Regions from separate parts of the Neorhizobium sp. CSC1952 genome, predicted to be linked through region 2. Evidence: riboswitches for the same ligand, from Rfam matches in the RefSeq annotation. Region 2 holds a riboswitch; each other region holds the start of a gene.
What was found. A riboswitch is a leader RNA that binds a small molecule or an ion and turns the genes downstream of it on or off. The one in region 2 is predicted to bind cobalamin.
Positions count from the first base shown of each region.

Region 1: another riboswitch for cobalamin. It lies ahead of bluB (5,6-dimethylbenzimidazole synthase); the one in region 2 lies ahead of QTA58_RS03925 (aromatic ring-hydroxylating dioxygenase subunit alpha).
Region 3: another riboswitch for cobalamin. It lies ahead of QTA58_RS09805 (CbtB-domain containing protein); the one in region 2 lies ahead of QTA58_RS03925 (aromatic ring-hydroxylating dioxygenase subunit alpha).

Region 1 covers NZ_CP128416.1:4,411,843-4,415,074, reverse strand. Annotated here, with positions in the region: gene QTA58_RS21325 (NAD+ synthase) at 1-849, shown strand, start outside; gene QTA58_RS21320 (TolB family protein) at 867-1,706, shown strand; cobalamin riboswitch at 1,724-1,912, shown strand; gene bluB (5,6-dimethylbenzimidazole synthase) at 1,986-2,672, shown strand; gene QTA58_RS21310 (hypothetical protein) at 2,673-3,232, opposite strand, start outside.
Region 2 covers NZ_CP128416.1:734,249-737,480, reverse strand. Annotated here, with positions in the region: gene QTA58_RS03935 (L-threonylcarbamoyladenylate synthase) at 1-41, opposite strand, end outside; gene QTA58_RS03930 (DUF6656 family protein) at 75-689, opposite strand; cobalamin riboswitch at 842-1,057, shown strand; gene QTA58_RS03925 (aromatic ring-hydroxylating dioxygenase subunit alpha) at 1,166-2,410, shown strand; gene QTA58_RS03920 (BA14K family protein) at 2,530-2,955, shown strand; gene QTA58_RS03915 (BA14K family protein) at 3,149-3,232, shown strand, end outside.
Region 3 covers NZ_CP128416.1:1,959,815-1,963,046, reverse strand. Annotated here, with positions in the region: gene QTA58_RS09820 (cobyric acid synthase) at 1-60, opposite strand, end outside; gene cobO (cob(I)yrinic acid a,c-diamide adenosyltransferase) at 64-678, opposite strand; gene QTA58_RS09810 (CbtA family protein) at 675-1,448, opposite strand; gene QTA58_RS09805 (CbtB-domain containing protein) at 1,462-1,638, opposite strand; cobalamin riboswitch at 1,675-1,871, opposite strand; cobalamin riboswitch at 1,944-2,154, shown strand; gene QTA58_RS09800 (DUF1636 domain-containing protein) at 2,267-2,665, shown strand; gene cobW (cobalamin biosynthesis protein CobW) at 2,662-3,232, shown strand, end outside.

The DNA of each region.
Region 1 (3,232 bases), 1.2 Mb from region 2:
GCCTGCCTGCTCGGCTTCCGCGACTACGTCAACAAGAACGGTTTCAAGTCGGTCGTGCTCGGCCTCTCCGGCGGCATCGACTCCGCGCTTTGCGCGGCGATCGCCGTCGACGCGCTCGGCGAGGAGCGGGTGCGCACCGTCATGCTGCCTTATCGTTACACGTCCGAGGATTCGCTGAAGGACGCGGCCGACTGTGCCAAAGCGCTCGGCTGCCGTTACGACATCGTGCCGATCGCCGAGCCCGTCGACGGTTTCTTGTCGGCGCTGTCGGAACTCTTCGAAGGGACGGACGAGGGTATTACCGAGGAGAACCTGCAGAGCCGCGCCCGCGGCACCATTCTCATGGCGATCTCCAACAAGTTCGGCTCGATGGTGGTGACGACCGGCAACAAGTCGGAAATGTCGGTGGGCTACGCGACCCTTTACGGCGACATGAACGGCGGCTTCAATCCGATCAAGGATCTCTACAAGATGCAGGTCTATGCGCTCTCCGCCTGGCGCAATCGGCACCTGCCGCCGACCGCGCTCGGGCCGACGGGCGAGGTGATCCCGAAGAACATCCTTTCCAAGGCACCGTCGGCGGAACTGAGGCCCAACCAGACGGACCAGGATTCCCTGCCGCCCTATCCGGCGCTGGACGACATTCTCGAATGCCTCGTCGAGATGGAAATGGGCACGGAGGAGATCGTCGCCCGAGGCCACGACGCCGCGACCGTGCACCGCATCGAGCACCTGCTTTATCTCGCCGAATACAAGCGGCGGCAATCGGCGCCGGGCGTGAAGATCACCAAGAAGAATTTCGGCCGCGACCGGCGCTATCCGATCACCAACCGGTTCAGGGACCGGTAGGGGAGCCGGCCATGGCGCTGCGCAGCTCGGTCGAGGTCTTCGACATCCGTACCCGCCGGAACCGCGTGGTCTGGCAGACGGAAGAACTGTTCGAGGCGCCGAACTGGTCGCCGGACGGACGCTATCTGATGCTGAACAGCGAGGGATCGATCTACCGCCTGTCACCGGATGGCGACGGCGAGCCCGAGCTGGTGGACACGGGCTTTGCCCGGCAGTGCAACAACGACCACGGCATCTCGCCGGACGGCGCCCTGATTGCCGTCTCGGACAAGGTGGAATTCGGCAAGTCGGCGATCTACGTTCTGTCGGCGGAAGGCGGCGTGCCGAGATTGGTGACGAAGAACCTGCCGTCCTACTGGCACGGCTGGTCGCCGGACGGGAAGACATTCGCCTATTGCTGCATCCGGGACCAGGTCTTTGACATCTATACGATCGGTATCGAAGGCGGCGAGGAGACGCGGCTCACCTTCGGCGAAGGCCGCAATGACGGTCCGGACTATTCGCCGGATGGAAAGTGGATCTATTTCAACTCCAGCCGCACCGGCCTGATGCAGATCTGGCGCGTGCCGGCCGAGGGTGGTCCGGCCGAGCGGATCACAAACAGCAATTACGGCGACTGGTTTCCGCATCCATCACCAAGGGGTGACAAGATCGTCTTCGTCTCCTACGACGCCGATGTCTTCGACCACCCGCGCGACCGGAATGTCAGGGTCCGGCTGATGGATATGGACGGCGGCAATGTCGAGACGCTGTTCGATCTTTTCGGCGGGCAGGGCACGATGAACTCGCCCAATTGGGCGCCGGACGGCGATGAATTCGCCTATGTGCGGTATTTCCCCGTCGCATCGGCGGCTTGAACGGCTGTGGTCTTCCGGGCATAAAGCTTTCGTCAGGTGCCCGCTTCTGCGGGAGAATCGGGAATCCGGTGAGATGCCGGAACGTGCCCGACGCTGTGAGGCCGACGCTTGGCCGCGAGATCTACGCCACTGGAATTTTCCGGGAAGGCAGCGGCGCAGGCGAATGAAGCCAAGTCAGAAGACCGGCCTGACGGGATAGACCGATCCGCGCGGACGGCGGCAGGTTTCGAAGCTCTCCTTGTGCCGCAGGCATGGGGTGCTGCATTGTTGGGGAAAACGATGCGACCTGATCTTTTCGAACCCGGCCTCGTTACTGCCGGCGAATTTTCCGAAGCCGAGCGGGCGGCCGTCTACAGGGCGATCGGGACGCGCCGCGACGTGCGCGACCAGTTCCTGCCCGAGCCGTTGCCGGACGACCTCGTGATGCGGCTGCTTGCCGCCGCCCATGCGGCGCCGTCGGTCGGCTTCATGCAGCCCTGGAACTTCGTCCTGATCCGCGATCCGGCGGTGCGGGAAGCGGCTTTCGCCGCCTTTTCGCGCGCCAATGAGGAGGCTGCGGACATGTTCCCCGAAGAACGGCGCGATCTCTATCGCAGCCTGAAGCTCGAAGGCATCTGCAAGGCGCCGCTCTCGATCTGCGTGACCTGCGATCCGGACAGGGCAGGGCCGGTCGTTCTGGGGCGTACGCACAATCCGCGCATGGATGTCTATTCGACCGTCTGCGCCGTGCAGAACCTCTGGCTTGCGGCGCGCGCCGAAGGCGTCGGCGTCGGCTGGGTGAGCATCTTCCGCGACGAGGATGTGCGCGCTCTGCTCGGCATTCCCGAGCGCATCGAGATCGTCGCCTGGCTCTGCCTGGGTTACGTCGATCGGCTTTATGCCGAGCCGGAACTGGCGGTCAGAGGCTGGCGCCAGCGCCTGCCGCTCGAGGAGCTGATCTTCAGGGAGAAATGGGAGAACCGCTGATCACTGCTGCGGCTGCGGCCCGCTCGATTTCGGATGGGCGAGATCGATGTTTTCCTCGGGCAGGAATTGCGGGCCGACCATCCGCACCTTCCTGTTCGGATCATAGGGACGCTCCGGACCCGGCAGGTTCGGCTGGACGGCCGCTGCCTGCGGCTGTTCCGGCGGCGTGGTGCGCAGATTGGTGATGCCGGAATAGGGTTCTTCCTTCGGCAGTTCGATACCCTGCACCTTCATCCGTTCCTTCTGGTCCTCTTCCACGTCGGACGGAATGCAGCTGTTCGAGCGGATCGCCGCGAGAATGGCGGTGCGTTCGTCGGAGGACTGCACCAATTGCCGCGCATTGTTTCGCTCGTCCGTTATGCCGTCGCGGTTCGCTTCCGCCTGCTGGAGCTGATCGCGGATTTCCTGGCAGATCTCGCTGTCCGCATCGCCAAGGGCGATGATGCTCCCGGTGCCGCAGCCGGCGCTGCGCATCTCGATGCGCAACTGCCGGATGACGCTGTTCTGGCGGCTGAGCTGCTGCGCGTAACGCCGCATTTCGGCGGTGTTGCCGATCACCT
Region 2 (3,232 bases):
TCTTCGTGGTTGCGGGTGATATCGATGATCTCGGCCGTCATGTCCGCACGTCCATAGCGCGGACCGGGCCGTCTTCAAAGCTTTTTGATGATCTCGCGCAGCGCATTGCTCGATGCGCCGAGCGTCAGCACGTTCTTGATCGCTTCCATCGGATCGCTGGTCTGGAACAGGAGCCCGTTCTTGCGGATCGAGCGGTCGATCCGGAATGGCTCGCCCGGCTCGCCCTCGATCGCGACGGCGAAGTACATGCGCGAATAGGTCGTGCTGATGCGTTCGAAAAATATCTCCTCTTCCCCGATCTCGGAGAAGAAATTGGCGATGTAGAAGGACCAGCTGACCGGCACGCGGCGTGCAAGGAGCGTTCTCGCCGCCGTGACATGGCAGTAGCCGAGATGCGGGCGCTCGTCGAGCGTGCGGTGGAAGATGATCTTCGGGAACTGGATCGACCGATGGAATGCGTTGATCCGCTCGTGGCTCTTTTCGCCGGCGGCTTCCAGTTTCTTGCCCGTGCGTGCCGCGACTTCCGCGTAGCTGACGTAGCGCCGCTCCGCCGGCATCCAGATGGAGCTGTTGCGGGCGATGCGCCCGGTGCGCAGGAATTCCGAATGCGCGGTCGTCTTCGGCGCCGCGGGAGCAGGAGGCTTCGGCGGCGGAGCTTCGTAATAGCGGAATTTTCCCGTAGCCCGCATGGTGGCGCTGCTCCCATCGATGGCGGGACCGTAACATTCACCCCTTAATGACCGGTTTTCCTTTCGCGGGGCTTGAGGGTTTTCCGAAGCCGTCGTCAATGCGGTTGCCGATGTCGCAATGTTGCCTATGCGACACGCGGGGCTGATGATTATATCCGCTGCAAGCTCAAGGTGCCGCCTCGCTAGGGAGGGCGGAGAATTGGGAAGCCGGTCGAAACCCGGCGCTGCCCCCGCAACGGTGGTGGAGTTGAGAGGCCTGGCAGAAGTCACTGGGAAAGAGCCGGAACGGCCGCCCGGGAAGGCGCCATGCCCGTCCCGCAAGGGACAGCTCCTGAGCCCGGAAACCAGCCTGGGATGAGAGAGAATTTGACCGATCGCGGTGGGCGCTCGGGACGCGGAGATTGCGGGTCGGAGCCGGCCGGTATTTCCCTGTCCTTCCGTGGTTGCTCAAGGGCCGCATTGACGAGGAAGGCAAGATGGAAATTCGCAGTCAGGTCCTGCGGCAGCTCAAGAACCGCCGCGAAGGCTTCAGCCTCGAACAGGCCTTTTATACCGATCCCGATTATTACAGGCTCGATCTCGAATTGATCTGGTATCGCGATTGGCTGTTCGTCGGCCACGATTGCGAACTGCCCAAGGCCGGCAGCTATTTCACGCTGCAGATCGGCGACTATCCGGTCGTCGTCGTGCGCGGCCGTGACGGTCAGATCCGGGCGCTCCACAACACCTGCCGCCATCGCGGCAGCCGGGTCTGCACCAAGGAAAGCGGTTCGGCGGTACGGCTCGTCTGTCCCTACCATCAATGGACCTACGAGCTCGACGGCTCGCTGCTGATCGCCCGGCAGATGGGCCAGGATTTCGACAAGACGCAGTTCGGGCTGAAGAAGGTCCATTGCGAGAGCGTCGCCGGCTACATCTTCATCTGCCTTGCCAACGAGGCTCCCGACTTCGCGCCCGTCCGCGCCGCGATCGAGCCCTACATGGCGCCGCATCGCCTGTCGGAGGCCAAGGTCGCCCACCAGTCGACGATTATCGAGAAGGGCAACTGGAAGCTCGTCTGGGAAAACAATCGCGAATGTTACCATTGCGCCGGCAATCACCCGGAACTCTGCCGTACGTTCCCGGAGGCGCCGACCGTCACGGGCGTGTCGGGTGCGATCGACGATCCGGTCATCCTCGAGCACTGGCAGCGCTGCGAGGCGGCCGATCTGCCGAGCGAGTTCAGGATATCGCCGGACGGCCAGTTCCGTGTGGCCCGCATGCCGCTGATCGAAGGCGCCGAAAGCTATACCATGTTCGGGAGGAGCGCCGTGCAGCGAAGGCTTTCCGACGACGTGGCGATCGACGGGATCGGTACGATGCTGCTCTTCCATTATCCGACCACGTGGAACCACATGCTGGGCGACCATGCGGTCTCCTTCCGCGTCACGCCGATCGGGCCGGAGGAGACGGCGGTCACCACCAAATGGCTGGTTCACAAGGATGCGGTCGAAGGCGTCGATTACAATCTGGAAGAGCTGACGCATGTCTGGAACATGACCAACGACCAGGACCGTCAGATCGTCGAGGAAAACGCCTTCGGAATCCGCTCGCCGGCATACGAGCCGGGGCCCTATTCGGCGGTGCACGAAGGTGGCGTCATGCAGTTCGTCGAATGGTATTCGAACTTCATGGTCAATCGCCTTCAGGGCGATCAGACGATGCTTTCGATCGTTGCGTGATCCGGTTTCTTCCGAGGCTGATCGCTTATTCGTGATCGTCGAGAACCCTTCTCCCAGGAACGGAATACTCTATTTTGCATTGTTTCCTAAACAGAATTCAGAACAAGGAAACATGAGGAATGAGATCTTTTCGTTTACGCCTGACCGCGGTCGCGATCGCCGCCGCGTCCGCTTTTGCCGGGTTTACGCCCGCGCAGGCTTTCCAGATGCCCGCGGCGCCCGGCATTTCGTTCGCCAACCCCGTGACGGATGTGCAGTACCGGGATCGCCGTGACTGGCGGCGCGACCGCTATGGCTGGCATCGCGGTTATCGAGGCTATCGCGATCGCCGTCCGGGCTATCGGTATCACAACGGCTTCTGGTTCCCGCTGGCTGCCTTCGCCACCGGAGCGATCATCGGCGGCGCGGTCGCGGCCGATCGCGGCGGCTATGGCAGCCGGCACGTCGCCTGGTGCGAAAGCCGCTACCGGACCTACCGCGCTTCGGATAATACCTACGTGCCGCGTGCCGGCGTTCGCGCGCAATGCGTATCGCCGTACCGGTAAGATCATTTCGAGGCTGGAATGTGGGACCCGGTTCGGGCATCTGCCCGGGCCGGGTTTCCGTTGCTTGTGCGTTAATCACGCATTCAGGATGAATTTTCTAGTATCGTGGGGAACTTACGGTTCGTCGATGGCAGGCGCTGTCGGAGCCGGCGAAGGAAATGAAAACGTCGACCAAGGGTTGGGAGAGTTCAACATGACGCTGTTCAAGAAAATCGCGGTCGCGGGCATTTCCGCCGCCGTTCTGCTCGGCTCGCTGATGCCGGCCGGGGCAATGCCG
Region 3 (3,232 bases), 1.2 Mb from region 2:
CACCAGCGACTTGCCCACATCCGAGCCCGTTCCCTGAAACATGAGAGATCGGGCAACCATCGCTCAGAACTCGATGCCGGCCTGGGCCTTCACGCCGGCCTTGAAGTGATGCTTCACCAGCGTCATCTCGGTTACCATATCGGCGGCCTCGATCAAGGCCGGCTTGGCGTTGCGGCCGGTGACGACCACATGCAGGTCGGGCCGCCGGGCCTGCAGCGCGGCAACCACCTTGTCGAGATCGAGGTAGTCGTAGCGCAGAGCGATATTGAGCTCGTCGAGGATGACGAGGCCGATCGTCTCGTCGGCCATCAGGTCGAGCGCCTTTTCCCACGCTTTTTCGGCAGCGGCGATGTCCCGCTTCAGGTCCTGCGTTTCCCAGGTGAACCCTTCGCCCATCGTATGCCAGACGACCCGGTCGCCGAACACGGCGAGCGCCGGCTGCTCGCCGGTCGACCAGGCGCCCTTGATGAACTGCACCACGCCGACGCGCCGGTTGTTGCCGAGCATGCGGAGCGCCAGGCCGAAGGCGGCGGTGGATTTGCCCTTGCCGGGACCGGTGTGGATGATGAGAAGACCCTTTTCGAGGGTCTTCTCCGCGACTTCGGCATCTTGAACCGCCTTGCGGTTCGCCATCTTGACGCGATGGCGTTCGGCTGCCGCCTGATCGATCTCCTTCACCGCGGAGCCAGCCCCGCCAGCGGACGCGCCGCGGCGTCTTCGCCGGCCCGGAAACGTTCGCGGACCACGCCGGCAAGCGCGCCCAGCGCCGCCCAGAACACCAGATTGGTGACGTAAACGGCATTGACGAAGCGGGCATGCAGCTCCAGCGGCACCGCCGTTTCATGCGTCGGCGGCAACGGGGCGCCAACCACATGCGGCGCGATCAGCAGAACGATCGCCGGTACGGCAAACACGACGGAACGGGTATAGGCGAGCAGGCCGAGGCCGAATGCTGTGCAGACGGCTGTCGAAATCCACCAGACCTGGCGCGGACCGAGCTCGGCGGCCGGCATGCCCGGCAGTTCCGGCGGCAGGCCGAGGCCAGGTGCGAGGCTGACGGCAAGAAAGCCGGCCATGCCGAACATCAACCCGCCGTGCCAGCCCTTGAGGCCTCCGAGGGCTTCCGAGATTGCGATCAGCACAAGGCCGAAGCCGATTGCCGAGAGAATGTTGGCGGCGGCAGTGTAGATGAAGCGCTCGAAACCGTCGGCGGGAGCCCAGGCTTCCTCGCCGTGACTATGTTCGGCAGCCGCAGGAGCCGCGGCACCGGCAGCCGGGGCAGCCTCATGGCTGTGGCTGTGACCGGCCTCGGCGCCGCCGGCATTTTCATAGGTCTCCGCCTGCAGGATGAGCGGCACCGTCGAGAAGCTCTGCAAGACGGTCAGCAGAAGTCCGGCCACAAGCCCGGCGATCACCGCCGTTAGGACGATGTTGCGAAACAGCGACATTTGGAAATTCCTCTCAGTGGCAGGGGAAGGCCAGCGAGTGGCGCGTATCGTGGGCGGCGTTGTGGACGACTTCCAGATGCGAGAAGCCGACAAAACCGACGATGAACAGGCCGAGAATAGCCGTCATGCTGAGGGGGATGATCTTCGAAGCGGAAACGCCGACTGCACTTGCGGCAGAATTCGTGACCATGTGTTTCGTCCTTTCGCCCTCCACCCGAGGGCCGTTCAAGTTCCGTTTGCCGAAGGCAGGTCTCCTGGCTCGCGAATCAGGCGCCTCGCATCCGCCTTCCCGGGAAAACCCAGTGGCATTTGGATGGAAGCTCTCCGCTTACAGTTGCGGGGGCAGCCGCGGGTTCGACGGGTCCCTCCGTCTCACCGCATTCCCTCTCGGCCCTTCCGGGCACCATCGACCGCTCCACTATAGCCGAATTCCGCCTTCCCGCAATCGCCTTTGCGACACCCGCTGCACTCCATTGACATGGACCTGCGACCGGGCTTACTTGGAAGGGAGACGGTCCTTCTCCGGCAACGGAGAAGGTCAAGAGGGAATGCGGTGCGACCCCGATGAGGGTCAAAGCCGCGGCTGCCCCCGCAACTGTAAGCGGAGAGCCCGAGCCAAGAAGCCACTGGAGAGACGATCCGGGAAGGCTGGCTCAGAGGCGAGGACCCGCGAGCCAGGAGACCTGCCGTCGAAAGACATCGTGCTCGCCGGGCGGGGTGCTCCGGGTCGAGGATTTCGTTCACGGCCGAACCGGCGAGAGCCGGACGTGCCCGCACCCCGACATGTTTTACGTGGCGGACAGGCGGCCGAGTGACGAATGATGATTGACGAGCAGCCCGGAAACGAAGCGGACGTGACGATCTTCGTGTGCACCAACTGCCGCGACGAATCGAACGCCGAGATGCGCCCGGGCGTGGCGCTGATAGCGGCGCTCAAGGAAGCGACGGCCGGCAAGCCGCTTGCCGTCAAACCCGTCACCTGCCTTGCCAATTGCGAAAAAAGCCCGAGCGCGGCCTTCAACCACCGATCCGGCTGGTCCTATGTGTTCGGCTATCTCGCGCCGGAAAACGTCGAGGACATCGTCACCGGTGCAATGATGCTGGCCGAGGACGAGCGCGGTTTCCTTCCCCTTCGCGGCCGCCCCGCCTGCCTGCGCGGCAAGGGCATGACGGCCCGCATTCCACCCTTCCATCATCACGAGGACATGCCTTCATGAGCGTCAATTTCGATCGCGTCCCCTGCACCGTCGTCACCGGTTTCCTGGGCGCCGGCAAGACCACGCTGATCCGCAACCTGATCGAGAAGCTGGACGGCAAGCGGCTGGCGATCATCGTCAACGAATTCGGCGATGTCGGGATCGACGGCGAGGTGCTGAAGGGGTGCGGCATCGAGACCTGCCCCGAGGACAATATCATCGAGCTCGCCAACGGCTGCATCTGCTGCACCGTCGCCGACGATTTCGTCCCGGCGATCGACCAGATCCTCTCCCGCGAGCCGCGCGTCGACCATATTCTGATCGAAACCTCCGGCCTCGCCCTGCCGAAGCCTCTCGTTCAGGCCTTCCAATGGCCGGATGTGAAGGCGCGCGTCACCGTCGACGGTGTCGTTGCGGTCGTGGACGGCGTGGCGCTTGCGGAGGGCAGGGTCGCCGACGACCATGACGCACTGGAAGCTCAGCGCCAGGCCGATGGCTCGATCGACCACGACGATCCCGTGGAGGAGGTTTTTGAAGATCAGGTCGCCTGCGCCGACATGATCGTGCTGACCAAGACCGACCTTCTGG